Regions from separate parts of the Lysinibacillus sp. UBA6686 genome, predicted to be linked through region 2. Evidence: predicted binding sites of a transcription regulator. Region 2 holds the regulator's gene; the other holds the start of a gene.
The links. Region 2 encodes LexA, which represses DNA repair genes until DNA is damaged. Its sites were predicted from a motif close to CGAACATATGTTCG; they were not measured.
Positions count from the first base shown of each region.

Region 1 (9,309 bases), on a different contig from region 2:
TTGGTTCATCTATTATAATTTTATGTCCCCTTACATTGGCCTCTACTAATACTTTATCTTTTAAATATGTACTTGCCTTAAATGTTGTGACCGCCATTTTACATCTCTCCTTTTTTAATTCTTATTAAATCAATAAGAATACATATATTTTATCCTACTCGCAACTCCCCCTTTAGTCAATACTTTTTTGAAAATTATTAATTTTCAATCCAAAAATCAAAAATGACGAAGCAACTTGATAGTCACTTCATCATGAACTACTTAAAAATGTATAGCAATCATTATTCTATTCTTTTTGTTTGGAATATTGCTCTTGATTTGAATTCTTACTTTGTTCTTTTGTAAGATTATTCTCCTCACGTACATCTAAATCATCAGGACTCAAATCCTCTGTAAATTCTTCTTGATTTAATGCTCTTTGTTTTTGCTTTTTGTCAGTCAAAATAATCACCTCCAATTTATACTTTTTCCCTTTTAGAGTGATTTATACTTGTTACACATGCAATATTTGGGGATTAACAAATAGATTTATGTAGTTTATAGCCTACAAAACATTATCGATATTAAAATGACCAGAATTTAATTAACTAGTGAATCCTGATCTAAAATTTCTGTATAAATAAACTTCCATCTGATTGTATTTCAGCAAAAAATACCTCTTCAATTTCTTTTATATTAGCCTTTTTTAATTCATTATTTAACCAATCTATACTTTTGCCAACCTCTAATAAATTTCTCAATAATAATTTTCCATCTGTTATGATTTCTATAGGTATAAAAGCTGGAGCTGTAGGATAAATTTTAAAATCTCTTTTTTGTACTCCTTGAAACTCTGGTTTTCTGAGAATGCTAAGTGTCCCATTAGGTTCTAAAATAGCATAATCTATTTCGGCGATAGAAAAAATTTGATATTGTCTAGTCATCATTGTTAAGTCATCAATATTAATGCCTGTTCTTTTTAAGGCCTTTCTGTCTATCTTTCCGTGTTTTATTACAATTGTAGGTTGACCATCTAGAATTACTCTAATTTTTCCTGACTTAAGACTGATATAACCAATAAGTATAGTGAGTAAACACCAAATTACAAGACTGAGTAAATCTTTCAAATAATCTTTTGTACTTAGAACAATCATGTTTGCAGCAATGGAGCCTATTGTTATCCCTGTAACATAATTAAAAAAAGTCAGCTGACTTAATTGTTTTTTACCTAAGAAACGAGTCAAGGCTAGAAGAACAAAAAAGGTTATCATGGTTTCAATAGCTATTTGTAAGTAGCCTACATCTTTCATTTTTTCACTCCTATCTATAATATAGGATGCTTAAAATATTTAATAAAATACGTAAAAAATCCAAGTACTCGCATCTAATTGTCATTTGCTAATTCTGTTCAAACTCGTTCATTTAATTTATAATTAACCAAAATATAAATAGATTGGAGTTGATTTACATGATGTTTTCTCCGTTATTTGAACAGGATGTACCAACAATTCTTCTTCCTTAACGGTAGAAGAGTTTTTCTCCGTTAAGGACATAGATTTCTATGAAAAACGGAGGAAAAAACATGAATAATAAAATAATAGGTGCCCTTTTTTTATCGTTTGCAGCAAGTATTTGGGGGGCAATGTATGTTGTCGTAAAAGTAGTTGTAGAGGTTATTCCACCTTTGGAACTTGTGTGGATTCGTTATGTGATTGCTGTCATTACACTTGCTACTATTGGTATCTGTATGAAGCAATCATGGGCTATTGCTAAAAGAGATTGGTTAATGATTTTCCTTGTTGGTTTGATTGGTAATACGATCTCGATTGTCACACAGGAAATGGGTACAATGCTTTCTACTGCTCAAATGGGTGCTATTATTACATCCACTACACCTGCTTTTATGGTCCTGTTTGCACGCTTTATTTTGAAAGAAAAAATAACCTTCCAAAAATGTCTTTCCATTGTACTAGCAACAATTGGCGTTGGCATTATTGTTGGAAATGGACAAATCGATGTTAGCCAGCAATTAGGTGGATATTACTTATTAGTTGCCGCGTTGACTTGGGCACTCATGTCCGTTTTAGTGAAGAAAATTCCACAGCAATATTCACAGATTGTTACTACTACTTATACATCTTTGGTGGCTGTGTGTTCACTAACGCCTGTTGTTGTTCCTAGATTAAAATATTTAGATATATCTAGTATTTTGCAGCCAACAATTTCAGGCGGATTAATTTATTTAGGTATTGTTTCTACTGCTGGTGGTTTTTTATTGTGGAACAAAGGGCTTCAATTAATGAATGCTTCTAGTGGAGGATTATTCTTTTTCTTCCAGCCAATTGTCGGAACCTTTTTAGGTTGGCTACTGTTAGATGAAATAATTGGATTTTCATTTTGGCTTGGTACAATGTTAATTTTTAGTGGTGTTTTTTTTGTGATTAAAGAGGAATAATAAATAAAATTTACAAAAAATACAATTCCATTCCACTCAAGAGAGAGTATAATTAAAGATAACGTTTAACTTAAGGGAGGATTTTTATGTTCCAAACAGTAGATCATTTTTTGCAATCTTGGGAGTTTGAAGCCGGTGCCACGCAAAAATTACTCAATAATCTAACGGATGAATCACTTCAGCAGGAAATTACTTCACAAAATTGGACATTAGGTCGAATTGCTTGGCATATTGTTACGGCTATTCGGGTTATAACTTCCAATACAAATTTAATATTTGAGGCGCCAGCTAAAGATTTTCCTGTTCCCTCCTCGGCTCAATTTATCGCGGACAGCTACCAACAGGCGAGCAATGCACTTGTGCAGGCATTAAAATCACAATGGTCTGACCAAACAATGGAAGAATGTATTGAATTCATCGGTCAACAAATGCCAAATGGATCACTATTGTTGTTCTTACTTCAACATCAAAGTCACCATAGAGGACAATTAACTGTTCTTATGCGACAGGCAGGATTAACTGTTCCAGGTATTTATGGTCCAGCAAAAGAGGAATGGGCAAAGTTTGGTATGGAAGCCCCACAAATGTAGTTCAAAAAACAAAACCAAAATGTTTGAATCTATTTTGATTGTCTTTATTCAAAATAGATTCTTTTTTTCTCCCTTTAGGAAATCAATTACCCGAAAAAGATTTGAATCGTAATTTTCCCTCCATCCGTACAATACTTTTCTAGGCTTATAACCCTCACATTTTTTGTCTAAACTAAAAACGTATCATAAAAGTATGAGTACCTCAAAAAATGGGATGAATACATGAAGAAAATTATTTTACTATCAAGTTTAGTTGCTACATTACTGCTTTCTGGCTGCTGGGATGTTTCCGAGCCTCAAAGAATGTACTATGTTCTCGGCATTGGTGTTGATTTTAAAGATGATCAATATGAAATTTATATGCAATTAATTAACTTCGCCAATGTTGCCAAGTCAGAGAATCCTGCTCCTAAAGGGATACAAGCGGAAATTGGTCGTGCTAAAGGGGAAACGATGGAAGAGGCCTTTTTTAACTTATATCGTTCCATTGACCAAAAAGTATTCTGGGGACATATGTCTTATATTCTTTTCTCTGAGGATGCTATGAAAAGCGAAAATGCCATCTCTATTATTGACAGCTTTTTGCGGCATAGGGAAACAAGATATCAAATATTGACCTACGTTACCAAAGAACCTATTGAGGAAGTTCTCCTAATTACACCAATATTCAACAAATCTCTTACGGCTTCCAAACTAAGTAATCCATTGTATACAAATGAATTAGAAACAATGATAGAGCCTGTTGATTTACGGACATTAGTGATCAATTTAAATGAACCTGGCCATGAAATAAGTATTCCTTTTGTTTCAATCAACAGAAATTGGAGCACTACAAATGGACAGACAATGGAAACTGCCTTTACTGGTGTTGGTGTACTTTCAAAAGATGGATTTAAAGGCTTTATTAACGGGAAGGCCGCGAGAGGGCTTCAATGGATACATGATCAAAAAAATCGAGGAGACGTTACCTTTCAATTAGACGAGGAAGGAGATTACCTAACAGTAGATTTAGAAAAAATAAGTCTTGATGTAAAGCCAATTGTTCAAAATAATCAAGTCACTTTTGAAGTGAATGTGAAATTTAATGCTACTGTAAATGGCTTTAAAACAAAAGTTTCTGGAAATGAAATTCGAAAAAAAATTAAACAGCAAGTAAAAAAGATATATTAACAACCTATCGAGAGGGCTTAAAACAGGATATAGACATTTTCCGTTTATCTGAAAAACTATATCGTAAAAACGTTAAAGCGTGGAAAAAATATGAGAGCAATGGGAAAATACCTTTAACAGAAGATTCTATTAGTAAGCTCACTATTTATGTCAATAAAGTAAATCCAGGTCGAAAAAAGTTTGATGAAACAATTAAAGAATAGCTTAAAGGGCCGGGTACTTATTTACATGTACCCGGCTTTATATTTATTTGATTCATTTTTGTAGTCTCTACTATTTTTATTTTATTCAATTTTCAGGCAATTCACTAGATACAAAAAGCTATTAAACATATTAATAGTAGTGTAAAGCAAATTAGCTTTGCACTTCCTGGTTTGTTGGCTTGGGTCACTCTGGTCAAGTGACCCTTTTATCGGTACACTTTCTCTACATTATCATGTCTAAGGTAACTTTTGCTCTACATAGAAATGGACAGTCAATGACTGTTTTCAATTGTCTTTGAAAATATATTTCTATTCAGCACTCAAAACCTCTAAAATATCCAAAAAGTGTACCTTATAAACGTCCCCAGCTTCATTTTGAATATGAATTAACTTGGTGTTTGCATCCATTTTCATCACCATACCTGTTAAAGGTTCTTGCTGTTGATGGACTATAAAAACTTTAATTTTACCTTCTTCCTTTGCCTCACTTAATGCATACGCTATTTCCTCAAGCTCAAATTCATCTCGCTCTAAATGTACTTTTTTTAATTGTAACATTGCCATAGTCCCGTTCATCTCTCCTTTGAATAAGAACATTCGTTTGTCATTATATTAGAACGAGCATTCCTATTTTGGCAAGAGTATTATTAGATAATTTTACTACCTTTTGTTAATTATCTTCATTCAGCAATTCTTTTCTGTGCGAAAGCGTAGCGACAGCAACATGGTTTTATCTGTGCGAAAGCGTAGCGACAGCAACAAAACAACAACAAATGTTTTTGTATTGAAAGCATAGCGGCAGATACAGAAGTCTCCTAGCTTTGTTATTGTTTGTTTTTCGAACTATATGTTATAATGCCTTTACTGACTAACCTAAATAGGTCACTTGAAGCTGTAGCGCTACCGTACGCTACAGCTTTTTTTGATGATTACGCATTTTTGTTCTTTATATTTCGAAACTTTTCCAATAGCACTATCGTATAACGATTGAAAAGATTATTACGAGGAGCGTTATTATATGGAACAAAAAATACAGGCATTAATCACTGCAACAAAAGAAAAATTCGGATTAACTAATTATTATTTACATACCTCGTCATTCCGTAGAAGCTTAGATATATTCGAAGATACAACCTATATACTTACTACAGAGTGGCTTCCTTCTCATGCTAAAAAGGTTGAGGAGGATGATTTAAATCCACCAGGAACTGCAATTATCGATATAAATGTGCATACCGGTCAGCTTAAAAGTATCTTGTTCGTTGATAACAAATCTTTTGCTGAAAAAAACATAATTGTCAGCACTTCCACAAAGGATATTATTCAATGGATTGAGGAGGAAACTGGGCTTACCTATAATGAGCAGTTCCAATTAGTGGAAGAAGGAAATGGAAGATTATTTTTTAAAGAATGTTTTATGGGTATTCCTGTGTCACCATCTGGCTCTATTGAGATTAAATATAATCAGGATGGTCAGCTGACCTTTTTTTCAGCTATAGGTCAATTTCCTCCCAAAAATAAATTTAAACAAGACGTTCCTGCACTATCCTTAGAAAAAGTTGCTGATTTGTCAAAAAAACAAATAAAGCTTATCGAGTTCCCTTTAGAGAAGCAGAAGCAAGTTCTTCCCTTCTATGGCTTAGAGGAAATTTACATAACAAATGATTTAACAAGGACAATCCCCTATGAATTTTTTGTAAATGATAAGATACAACTGGCAATCGATAAAATTATTTATTGGGATTCACCGACCAATCAATCATTCGAAAAAACTTCCCTTACATTTGCCAATAATATCACGATAGAACAAGTTATATCTAAGGAGTGTCATCCGAATTTACTACCAATTACAAATTCTGAAAAAGAACAGTGTATAAGCACCGTTTCCGATTTTTTACGTCAAGAATATCCGAATGATACAGGGAAGTGGATATTAAAAACACTTTATCGTCAGGATAACTATATTTATGCAACATTAAAATATAATGAGCATTCCCATTTTATTTTCAAACGAAAGCTACTTGTTATTATTGATGCGGAAAATTTACAAGCAATCAATAGTATGGATAATCAATTTATGTTAAACACATTTGAAGCTTATACTACCGTCAAAAAAAGGACAGTGACCGAAAATCAAGCTTTTGATAAATTGAAAAATCATCTTGAGCTTACACCTATTTATGTCTACGATAAACGATTAGCACAATATATTTTGTGCGGAAAATTAGATTGTGGATTTTCAGTCAATGCTACGAATGGCGAACTTGTAAAATTAGATGATTTATAAAAATCCTTAAATAGATGGGAAATGGTATGGGTTACTTTTGTCCAAGTGACCCCCTTCCCCTTATTGTTTTGAGTGATTTTTTTATTAAGGTACACTTCCTTTAGATCCCCCCTGTTGACGAACATTTGTTCCTGTATTAGAATACGAAAAAAGGAGGTCATTTTTATGCAAGCTATAAACACACTTGAATTAGTACATTTCTCAAAAGATTATGTAGATGTTTTACATGACTTTGATCTTCCAGATGAGCAATCTCAATTTACGGCCCTTCCAAAGGATATTTCTATAGAAATGGTTGGACAGTACCCAATTATTATTTTAAGTGACAATATACCAGTTGGATTTTTTGTTCTTCATTCAACAGAGAGAGTGAAAGAGTACTCTAGCAATCCAAACGCTATGTTACTTACAGCATTTTCCATTGACCATAAGCAACAAGGAAAGGGATACGCCAAAAAGGGCATGCTGGCACTGTCTAACTTTATTAAAAGGGAATTTAAGGAATGTGATGAAGTCGTTTTAGTGGTGAACCATAAAAATATTCCTGCTCAAAACTTGTATTTAAAAGTGGGCTTTGTTGATCATGGGGAAAGAAAAATGGGACCTATTGGTGAGCAAATAGTGATGAAATTACATATTTAGTCGTTTTCGAATTTATATGAATGGATTATGGAGTTCTTGGCATAGTGATTCGTCTGAATTCATTATCCAACACTAATTTTACAAAATCACTCATTATGTAAACTTAAATGAGTGATTTTGTAATCACTGCAGCGATCGTTCTTCCACTTACGTTTTAATGCTTGATTGGTATAGCGCAGTACGCAATTGGCACATCACTAAACTATTCATCGATGCAATGCCAGCCCACTACTCGTATTTGCTGATGGGCTAGCTAACGCTTTAATTGGAAATAATCCTTTCGTAAATTCTTTATCAAGGCATCCATTAAAGGCACAAAACAAGCCTCATTTTAAAGTACTCTGCCCTATGATTTTACTGCTAAATCCAGCATAGATATTGCTGCAGTAAACTTCGCCGTTAATCATTATAATTATCTTCTATACGTGCGGCATAAATTTGACGTAAAGGAATAGGCATTGTGTTTGTAATTGTTTCTAATAATAGCTCTTGATGCTCCTCATCAATGACTGGAATGCCCCACTTCACTGCAAATAGTTAGCTTTAGTTAACATAATATTTTTATTTTGTACCAAAACGCGCTCTATGTTTTGCTGTAATTCTTCCAGCTCCCATTCAGCAAATTTACGTGTGCAACTCATTGCTTCCATTCTTTCAGATGCTCTGGAAACATCATCGCCGTCCATTCATTGTTCTTCTATCCCGCATCATCTCGTTCATTCCTTTTGCTAAATGTCCACCTACTAAGCAATTTCGTATGATTGCCGTACCCGCTTTTGTCACAAAACTAGATTTTTTAGCCTCTAAATCTAATGCTAATTTAGGCATTAGCATATTGGATCCCATACCGATTGCGAAGGGGTTGCAAAATTGCTCGTAATCGCTTGTTAAATCGTTTTTGATGCTTGCTCAGAGGTGATTTTTTAATACTTAATGTCTTGATGATTTTTACCTTGGGAAGAATTGTACCTTAAACTAAGAAACAAGGTGATTATTATCTACTGTTCTTATCTTATTCTTAATACCTTCTATATTAATTGCTGTTCTGGAAGTTCTGGATAGAATGAAGAGGAAGAATTAAGGATGAACAAACTAGAGGGATATCTGAAGCAATGAAAAGAAATATCAATTTGTGAAAAGATTTTTCCTCAAAATTATATAAGCGTAATAAGATCTAAAATCAAAAACCTAGACTGCATCCATTTAGATGCAGTCTTATTTTTTTCTAATCAGTGTATCCCCAAGAGGAATTCCAACCACAACAACCAAAACCGTTAGAATTAATAGGGCTCTAAAAATAAAATACGCAACTTGATCGAACATCTCGTTCCTCCCCTTCTTTTCTTAATAATAACTCCCTTATATATCCAAATAACCCAACATTTACCGAAGAATGAAACTAAACGAATCATTTGTACTTTATTAGTTTACTCATTAAAAACGTATGTATGCAGTCGTTACTTTTAATAATTTTGTGTCCTTCAAAAATAGAGCGGGATTGTTTAATAAGTTCATCTTAAACTAATTGGGGTGCTTAGTTGAATTAGGCTCATTTAATTGATCAAATTTCTTTCTAAACATCTCATACTTAGTTGGAACGATTAACTCCATTTTGATCAATCTTTTTCAAAATGGAGTGTTTTTGTATTTGTTGATAAATATAGATTGAAGGAAAATTTTTTAATCAGTCTTTATTCTAAAGCTACACTTATATGATTAATCAACAACTTTTCCACCTGTGATTTAAGAGCCTGATTTGCATAACGAAGTACTACATCATTACCTGCAGTGGCAACTTGCACGTCACTAAAGTATTCATCTACTGGCTGCCAACCTACTACTCGTATACGTTTTTGTGCAAGTTCTCTTTTGAGGTTAAAATATTCTTGTCTTAGATTCTTTAGCAATGAATCCATCATTGGGAGAAATACAGTTTTCATTTTAAACTGTTCTAATTTATGATAGTCAACCTGCAATGATTTA
Region 1 is NZ_DKJS01000046.1:64,206-73,514, forward strand. It holds gene B2R82_RS12405 (OsmC family protein) at 1-97, opposite strand, end outside; gene B2R82_RS12410 (hypothetical protein) at 287-442, opposite strand; gene B2R82_RS12415 (DUF421 domain-containing protein) at 603-1,289, opposite strand; gene B2R82_RS12420 (DMT family transporter) at 1,562-2,434, shown strand; gene B2R82_RS12425 (DinB family protein) at 2,521-3,024, shown strand; gene B2R82_RS12430 (Ger(x)C family spore germination protein) at 3,247-4,194, shown strand; gene B2R82_RS12435 (YolD-like family protein) at 4,707-4,973, opposite strand; gene B2R82_RS12440 (hypothetical protein) at 5,416-6,684, shown strand; gene B2R82_RS12445 (GNAT family N-acetyltransferase) at 6,850-7,326, shown strand; gene B2R82_RS12450 (hypothetical protein) at 7,726-7,854, opposite strand; gene B2R82_RS12455 (hypothetical protein) at 7,851-8,012, opposite strand; gene B2R82_RS12460 (hypothetical protein) at 7,999-8,154, opposite strand; gene B2R82_RS12465 (aconitate hydratase) at 9,018-9,309, opposite strand, start outside.
Region 1: the regulator LexA is predicted to act here: its motif matches at 4,988-5,001, upstream of B2R82_RS12435 (YolD-like family protein).

Region 2 (9,309 bases):
GATAAATACTAAATGCACTAGAAACCTTTTGGGCCCCCTTAGAGTTAGAATTTTATTATGCAGTTAATTGGCTGGCATACGTTCGGTATTTTACTGGACTCATGCCAGCCAGTTTTTGTTTAATTCGTTCATTGTTTCATTTTTCGAGATATTCATATTTTCTTCTATGAATATTATCGTCAATTATTAGTGCTATTCACTGAACAATATGAGGGTGAAAATTTACCTACAAATTTATAAAAATTGAATTATATAATTAATTAACAAATAAATAACTAAATTACCATTTATTTGTTTTCCGGAATGTATTATTATATAACTAAGGTTTTGTACAATTCCTAAAAAAACAAAAAGGAGCTAGGATTATGAAGAAGATAATCACCATCTTGACAGCATTATTTGCCGTATTTATTGTATTTGGGATTATGGGGAAAGCATCAGCATCTGAGTTAGATCAAGAACTAATGGAGGATTTTTCTTCCACTTTATTCACAGAAAATTCAATTGAAGAACACGAACATGATGCTTTTGTACATGATAGTATAACTGGAGATGAACAAATTACCGTTTTTGCTGTGTGTAACCATGTTGGTACTCTAAAAGAAACAAAATATGTTGGTTTTCATAGCAAATGTGGGGGCCCTTTATACAAGGTATATTGTAAGCCATGTGGTAAATTAGTAAATACCCTCTGTCTTTGTCCTTAACTAGACTCTCATTACGTGTAGATGAGAATGTAAGTTTTGAATTGATGTTTTCTAAAAAACAGTTTTTACCAAAAATGATACCATGGATTAAAAATACATGAAGTTTTCATAACTGGTACGGAATATGAGGTGGATTTTATAAACATTAATAATTTCAGTACATTTAATATTTTTACAAACAGCAAAATGAATAACGTTGTAGCTACTGTTCCAATAAAGACTTCTTTATTTGCAACAGTATTTAATGATTCTTTGAAAGAAAAGTCATCAGCAATAACTAATCCTAACGATTTGAAGTCTTCATTGGAATTACATCTTTTGGAGGACAAAGTTAATCAAACAGGTGAGCTTGAAGACAAGTATTGCTCACTGTGTGGTTCTATGATTGAAGATGATGGTAGTTGTCCATTGTGTATTGTGCCAATATTTATAACTGGTAACAGCAACCAAACATTTCAAAACCAAAATGTTTCACAAGTAAATAATTCCTATGTCGAGTTTGGAAGTAGAGTACACCACTTTTTTAGAAAGTAAAGAAACATCAATAAAATCACATGATACCAATTTAACATTTATGAAAAAAGCACCTATTTAGTTGAATGGGTGCTTTTTTGTCATTATTCGTTTTCAATCAATGTCTGTATAATTAACTATACAATACATTTCAAGAAAATCCATTTAAACTACCCGATAATGTGATAATTGAGAGCTTGTATTAATCATGCTCTTCTCTTTCATCAGTGGGATGATAAAAACTCCCACTGACCTTCCATTATTCACCTATTACCTTTTCCTGATGCTCCCGATACCTTCGATGTACTGTTGCCTTGCTGACATCAAAGCCTAAGCCTCGAAGCGTCATGGCAATTTCCTCGAATGTAAAGCCTTTGTTTCGAAGCTTAATAATTTCCTCTATCGGGACTTCTTTTCGCTCCTGCCCATTTGGATTTCCACGATTCGATAAATTATTTTCAGGTCTATAGCCCTTTTCCACCGCTCGACGCATACCACGCCGTATTTTAGCATTATGGATTCTACGCTGGTATTCCTCTACGATCGCTAATATTTCTAGCAGCATCGTATCCATTTCATTTAATTGTACAGGTCCTGCATCCCGCATGGAGAAAACATCTGTTTCTGTTTTTTGCAATAAATGCAGCACAGCCATTCTGGCATTCCCACGTCCTAAGCGAGTTTCATCCTGGACAAATAATGCATGAATTTTCTTTTCTTTAATGAAATCAAGCATTTCGAGTAAGCCATCTCGCTCCACATCATAGCCACTATGCTGATCTAAAAAAATGCCCTTTATATTGTAACCCTGCTCCTTGGCATAGCGCGTTAATTCTTCCTGCTGACGCTCAAGCGAGGAACTTTGTGTCTCTTTTTCTGTACTCACGCGGCAATAGATTACAGCCGATTGTTGTTTATTTATCATGGTTCATTTCTCGCAATTTCAATAGAGTTTATGGGATTGGCTTGGTTTCCCACCACTGGAATGACTAATGATTTACCTGCAATAATTTGAACATCAGGTAATTCATTTTCTGTCTTTACTAATTTAATCCAGTCTTCCTTACTCATTTTACCACGGTATTGCTCAGCTAACGACCATAGGCTATCGCCATGCTCGACTTGTATTTCCTTGTAAGTCACCTCACCAGGATCTGTTATGTAAAGGTATCCTGTAAACAGTAAGCAAGCCCCTAATAAAATGGAGATATGCGGATTTTTCTTTAACCAATTCATCATTATAACCTCTTTTCTAGAATGTTTGTTCGGAATGTATGTTCTTATAATAGTGCGAACAAATGTTTTTGTCAAACACTTTTCGAACCTATGTTTGCATAAGTGTTCGCATTCTGCTATACTATCTAATAAGTAGAAATAAAAGAAAAAAGAGGTGAGCAATCATGAAAAAAGTTTCGAAAAGACAAGAAGACATTTTAGCCTTTATTAAAGAAGAAGTACGCGCAAAGGGGTATCCACCATCTGTACGTGAAATTGGCGAAGCAGTTGGACTTGCTTCAAGCTCAACAGTTCATGGACATTTAGCTCGTTTAGAACAAAAGGGCTTTATCCGCCGTGACCCAACAAAGCCTCGTGCCATTGAAATATTGGAGCCAGAAGACTCGATCCAAAAGCAAAGTGTTATTCACGTCCCTCTTGTGGGTAAAGTAACAGCAGGTTCTCCAATTACAGCTATTGAAAATATCGAAGAGTATTTCCCGCTGCCAGATACTTATGGGACAAGTGAGGATCAATTATTTATGCTAGAGATTATGGGTGAATCCATGATTGAAGCTGGTATACTTGATGGAGACTTAGTTATTGTAAAGCAAAAATCAACAGCAGATAATGGGGATATTGTCGTGGCGATGACAGAAGAGGATGAAGCAACGGTTAAGCGTTTCTTTAAGGAAAAAAATCATTTCCGCTTACAGCCTGAAAACTCCACAATGGAGCCAATTATTGTCGATCAAGTTTCAATTTTAGGACAAGTTGTAGGCCTTTATCGTCGAGTGCACTAAAAAATATAAAATTTTTGGATGATTTTAAGAGGCTGATATGTTCCCTGATGAGCATATACCTCTTTTTCTTAATTTGAGACATAGAACAAAATACGATCTACATAGGGAGTGCATCCATTTGAAACAAAAAATTAAGCAGGCTGTACAAGAGGCTTATACGACAATGTATAGCTCCTTATACGATGAACAAATTTATGCGGCTGTTTTAGTGACAGATGGTGATTGTGGAAGCCTTTATTTAACAATGGGAACCGAAAAATCACTTATTGAAATTGGTCAGAACTATGAGGACGACCCCGAAAACTATCGTTTTTTAAAGGATGAATATTTACATTATGATGAAACGGATATGCTCGAAAAGGTAAGTCGTGAATTATTAGATACAATATTGCATATCGAAGACGAGGAATTTGTTAAACATAAAGAGATGCTTCATCAAGCAATGAGTGATACGATGTATGAATTGAAGCAGGAGGGCATTATCGACGAAAGCATTTTTGTTTTTATTTCGGTGACTGATGATGACCAGGATGAAATATTGGAGCTAACGTCAGCAAAGCGTTGTAATCCAAATCACCCCCTACTCCCTGCATTTATCCGTAATTGGCAGTATTAAATACCTTTACGAAGATATCGAACAAAATTTTTCGCCATCTTCCTTTATCAAAAAAAGAATCCACTTTACAATGGATTCTATGCCTCTAATTTGAATGTTAGGCTTGCCTTTATAAAAGCAGTAAATATTTTCTTTGACACTTCATCTCCTGCCATCGCCTGCTCTTCTGGATGCCACTGTACCGCCAGACAAAACGGGTGATCTTCATGTACGACTGCTTCTACAATTCCATCACTGGATTTGGCAGCAACCTTTAATTTCTCAGCTAATACGTTGACAGCTTGATGATGAAAGGAATTTACGGCTATTTTCTCTTTCTCGGTGATTCTGTTTAATAATGAATCAGGTGTAACCGTAACATAGTGGGTAGCAACACCCCGAGCTGCCTGCTGCATATGCTTTAATAATTTTTTACTATGATATTCGCTCTCCATATCCTGATAAATATTGCCTCCAAGGGCAACATTTAATATTTGAATGCCACGACATATACCAAAAATCGGCATCTTGCGAATAAAGGCTGCCTCGATTAAAGCAAGCTCTACAGAATCTCTTTCAGGGTGTACCTTCCCTAATTTGGGTGCAGGCTCTGCATCAAAGAGAAATGGATGGACATCACAGCCTCCCGACAGCAATAACCCGTCTGTCAAAGACAAAGCTTGTGCAACATCCTCCTCTATACCAGGTGGAATAATGAGCGGAATGCCCCCAGCTTCGATAATACTATTACTGTAGGCAGCATTTAATCTTGCTGACAAATCATCCTCCAAAAAGGCCGTTATGCCAATTATTGGCTTCACTTTATCCCCTCCATAATTTCAAGTTATCTCCTACCATAACCCAAGATACCAATTCATCAAGGCATCTCCATAAAAATAGACAACCATAGCCGCAATAGCAATGGATGGGCCAAATGGAATTGGTGTCTTTCTGCCCTGCTGTCTTGCCTTTAACACTATAATGCCAACAACCATCCCTATCACAGCAGCTATAAACAACGTTAAGAGTGTATTTAATGTGCCCAATACAAGCCCCAGTAAAAAGAATAATTTAATATCTCCCCCACCCATACCACCTTTTGACAGGACAGCTATACTATATAATATGCCAAAGCCAACAACTGCACCCAGCGCACTATCCCACCATGGTGTTAACGGTGAAAGTACACGTCCTATGAAAAGCAATGGGAGAAAAAAGAGCAGGACTTTATCAGGAATAAGCATATAGGCAAAATCTGATACTACGATAATGACGAGTAATGATATCAGCAATATAGCTACAAAAAATTCTACGTTAAAGCCTAGTTTCCAATAGGCAAATGCGAATAAAACCCCTGTAATCAGCTCCATTAAAGGATAAATCCAAGAAATTTTCTGTCCACAACTACGGCATTTTCCTCCTAGCCATACATAGGACAATACAGGTACTAAATCAAGGGCTGTTAGCTGCCTTTGACAATTTGTGCAATGTGAGGGTGGTCGCACAATGGACTCCTTGATAGGTACACGTAAGCCCACCACATTAAAAAAAGAGCCAAAAACAAGCCCAAAAATAAATACTGTCACGGTATAAGCCATTTCCATTTTTATGTCCTCCTAAACTAAGAGGCGCCCATACATATGAAGTATGCGCGCCTATCTTTATTCTTGTCCCTCGTAATAGAACGTCGTAATCTGTACAGTAGCCTTAATGATAGTATCCGCCTCTTTGTCCAGCTTTTCTTTCTCACCAGGAAGAGACATTTTAATCGTATCAATTTTCATCACTCGCTCAAGCTTTTCCACTTCTTTTAAAAAGGTAACCATTGAGTCAAATGTTAAGGCCCCAATATCAAAGGTAAAGGTTACTAGCTTTAGCTCTGGTGGAATGTTTTCCTGAGCAATCGTAGAAATAGGCGGAGTTTCCGTATTCTCTTGATTTTCCTCATTGACTTTTGCTTCTGCCTCAGCAACTGTATTCGTTTGACCCACATTGGCATCCGCCACAGGCTCATCATAATTATTAAAGGTTAGCGACTCCATGCGCGTACCTGTTACCTCTTCAATTTCCACCATATCCCTTAATATCTGTTCAACCGCTCTTACGCTAGGCACTTTTTTTTGCATCTCCAAAGTTTCCTGCATCGGAACCTCGAGCTGCTCATCAAACGAGGCAAGGGATTGCTCTAAGTTTTTAATCTCGGATTGCAGACTTTGAATACTAGCTTCCTTTGCTTGAACCTCATCCTTCTTTGGCAAAATAACATAATAATAGAGGGCAAACAATAAGGAGGCTATCAACAGGACAAGCAATAGTATGCCTGATTTCTTACTATTTAGTAATCTCGTCATGAGCTTCGTCCCCCTACCAGATACATAAAGTCAATAGTGGCTGTAATGGACACAGAGTAACGAGGCATCTGCTTAAATTTTTCCTCAGCAGGTAAGTCCTTGTCCTGCTCTCCTAGCTCAATGTCAAAATTAGTGATAGAGCCAATTTGGGCATCTGTAAAATAAGGGCTTGCTAATAAACGCTCGACATATTTAGAAATAGCTGTCATTGTTTCAAAATCTGCCTCAATTGTTACTTGGTTTGTGCCAAATGAATAGCTACGTAAATAGCTTGGACTTGGTAGCAATGCATTTGTTTCATCAATTAAGGGCGTTACGGGATAAGCAACACTTTGTACATATTGAACAGATTGCTTTAATGAGCCTGTATTTTGACTTTGCTTTGTGGCGATATCATTTCGTAGCTGCTCCTGTCTTTCCACTAATCGTCTCTCTTCTGCTGATAAATCCTTTAATGCTGTCCTAGCATCAAAAAATAGATAGGTCATAAACGCTAAAATAATAAGAATAATTGCTAGAATAATATAAATCAACAATGGCGAGGTTTTCCGCTTCTCTAATTTCGGTAAGAGGTTAATTTCTGGAATCATCCGTGAACCTCCTTCAAGGCTAGTCCAAGCAAGGAGGAAAACGCTCTTGTAAACTGTGGAAACTTCTTCTGCAGCATCTGATCATTTAACTCGGTTAATGGAACACCTAAATTGGCACGTAGAAACTCACTAATGGTAGGTAATAAAGGGTTGTCCCCTAAAATAATAATCTCATCAACAGATTTTTCACCCTTATGTAAAGAAAAGCGAAAGAAGTTCATCATACGATCAATTTCCAGCACCTGATCCATAACAATCATCCGGTAATCCTCTAGCTCTCCATTATATTGAAAGTTATAGCTATATTCGCCCTGTGCCTTGCTTTCCCATTGCTCCATATTCGTATCAATGGACTGATAGCGTAAAAATTCCACATTGCCCTGTGAAAATATGCTAATGGACAGCTCATTAATAGACCATTCTGCAATTAAATAGGTTTTATCCATCTCCAATAGCTGCAAATGGTGCAATAAACGAATATTACAAAGAGCACGGATATCCGCTGCCTCTGGCTCCAGTGCAATATCGAGGAGCATCGCCACAATTTTATTCACTTCCTCTGAGGGCGCGGCATATAATTGTGCCTTCCCATCCAGCGGATCAGCATCATAAACATCAATAAGGGGCTCCTGAAATGGGAGATGAATCGAGTGCCCAATCTCCATTTCCGCATAGCCTCTAAGCTCCTCTGGCTTCAAGTCATGAGGGACATCAAAGCTTTTCAAAAGAACAGACATATCCGGCACAAACATTCGAGCCAATTGTTTTTTGCCAGCCCATTTCGCGACCTCTTGATTCATCGATTCAAATAAAGCGACCTCATCATGGATAATGCCATTTTCAACAATGCCATGTGCTAACGGCAGCTCATAATGCCGCCAACGTGAAGGATCAGGCCCTTCCGCCACAATGGCACGCAGAACATAATCCTTCAATTCGAGGGACACATACGATTTTTTCTTTCTCTTCAACATGCGAAAAGACCCCCTTTTTTTAAGCTACTTCATAGGTGAATTAATTAGTCATCCATTTCCCACCCAGAAATGCATGTAGTACGCATTTCTGGGGAAGTTAGGAAAACCAATTATTTAGTTTCAGTTCCTACTATATAGGCACTTTTAATATCGCTACCTTTTTTAGTATCTTTATTAATAGCATCAAGTGTTGTACCATTAAATTCAATATTATAAGGAAATACTTTTGTAACAATAGTAGATAGTTTAAGATCATCCTTTGCAACAGATGCAGTATCTGGTAATTTACCTGTAGACTTTAAAAAACCTTTTTCCCTCAAAGTAGCAGCAGTTACAGAAGTAGCTGTTGAATCTGGAGTATCTGTATAGTATAAATTCGCTGCATTTATGACATTAATTGCATCTGCCTTTACTGCCGTATAACGTGAATTTTCAATAATATTGCCAATCGCAGGAATAGCAATTGCAGCAACAATCGCTAAAATAACGACAACTGCTAATAATTCGACAAGCGTTAAACCCTTCTGATTTTTCAAAAGCTTTTTGTTCAATAATTTTTTGAACATACCCAATTCCTCCTTAATATTTTTTCTATATGAAGTGTGTCGACACGTACTTCCTTCTTAAAGATAGGCAATTCAATACTGCACTAATATATTGATTAAGTGTTAGCCTATTAGTCTAGAAAATTAATCAAAAATTCTACTATTACATATTTTCGTATAGCTGGAACATCGGTAAGAAAATCGCTGCAACAATAATTCCCACTACCGCCGCCAGTACTAAAATCATTAATGGCTCAACAAGTGACTTCAGGGTATCAACTGAACGATCCACTTCCTCCTCATAAAAGTCCGCTACCTTTTCTAGCATATAATCGAGTGAGCCTGTTCGTTCACCGATAGCAGCCATTTGTGAGACAAGCGGTGGGAATAGCCAGCTTTTTTCAAGCGGCTCGGATAAAGTGCCACCCTTTTCTAAATTATCACGAGCCTCTACAACCACCTTGGCAATAACAGGATTGCCTGCAACCTTTTCAACGATGGTTAAGGCATTTAGGATTGGCACAGAGCTACTGAATAGTGTAGCTAATGTTCGGGTCATCCGAGCAATGACGCTTTTTTGCATTAATGGACCAAATATAGGCATCCGCAAAATCGTAATATTGATTGAATAATTAAAGTCTTTATTTTTTTTATATAAAAGGTTAAAGACAACAACGATAATCACCATGGCTAAAATCACAAAATACCAGTTAGCGATAAGCCAATCACTTATCCCAACGACAATTACTGTCAGCAAAGGCATCTCCAAATCCATATCCTTAAAGGTAGCCATAAAGGTTGGTACAATAAAGACCATTAAAAACAATCCAACACCAATTGTTAAAATAGATAAAATCGCAGGGTATGTAAGTGCCGAAGTTATTTTCCTTTTAATGCTATACTGCTTCTCTAAAGTATTGGCTAGTCGATCCAATGTATCGTCAATACTTCCTGTAGCCTCTCCGGCACGCATCATATTCACAAATAAAATTGGAAATGCCTTTGGATGCTTGGCT
Region 2 is NZ_DKJS01000081.1:46,732-56,040, reverse strand. It holds partial or broken gene B2R82_RS24125 (IS3 family transposase) at 56-136, opposite strand; gene B2R82_RS22030 (hypothetical protein) at 366-707, shown strand; gene B2R82_RS22025 (hypothetical protein) at 894-1,241, shown strand; gene B2R82_RS22020 (YneB family resolvase-like protein) at 1,480-2,145, opposite strand; gene yneA (cell division suppressor protein YneA) at 2,142-2,456, opposite strand; gene lexA (transcriptional repressor LexA) at 2,621-3,238, shown strand; gene B2R82_RS22005 (DUF4303 domain-containing protein) at 3,357-3,854, shown strand; gene B2R82_RS22000 (gamma-glutamyl-gamma-aminobutyrate hydrolase family protein) at 3,932-4,654, opposite strand; gene B2R82_RS21995 (prepilin peptidase) at 4,685-5,437, opposite strand; gene B2R82_RS21990 (hypothetical protein) at 5,495-6,184, opposite strand; gene B2R82_RS21985 (PilN domain-containing protein) at 6,181-6,774, opposite strand; gene pilM (type IV pilus biogenesis protein PilM) at 6,771-7,748, opposite strand; gene B2R82_RS21975 (prepilin-type N-terminal cleavage/methylation domain-containing protein) at 7,859-8,314, opposite strand; gene B2R82_RS21970 (type II secretion system F family protein) at 8,457-9,309, opposite strand, start outside.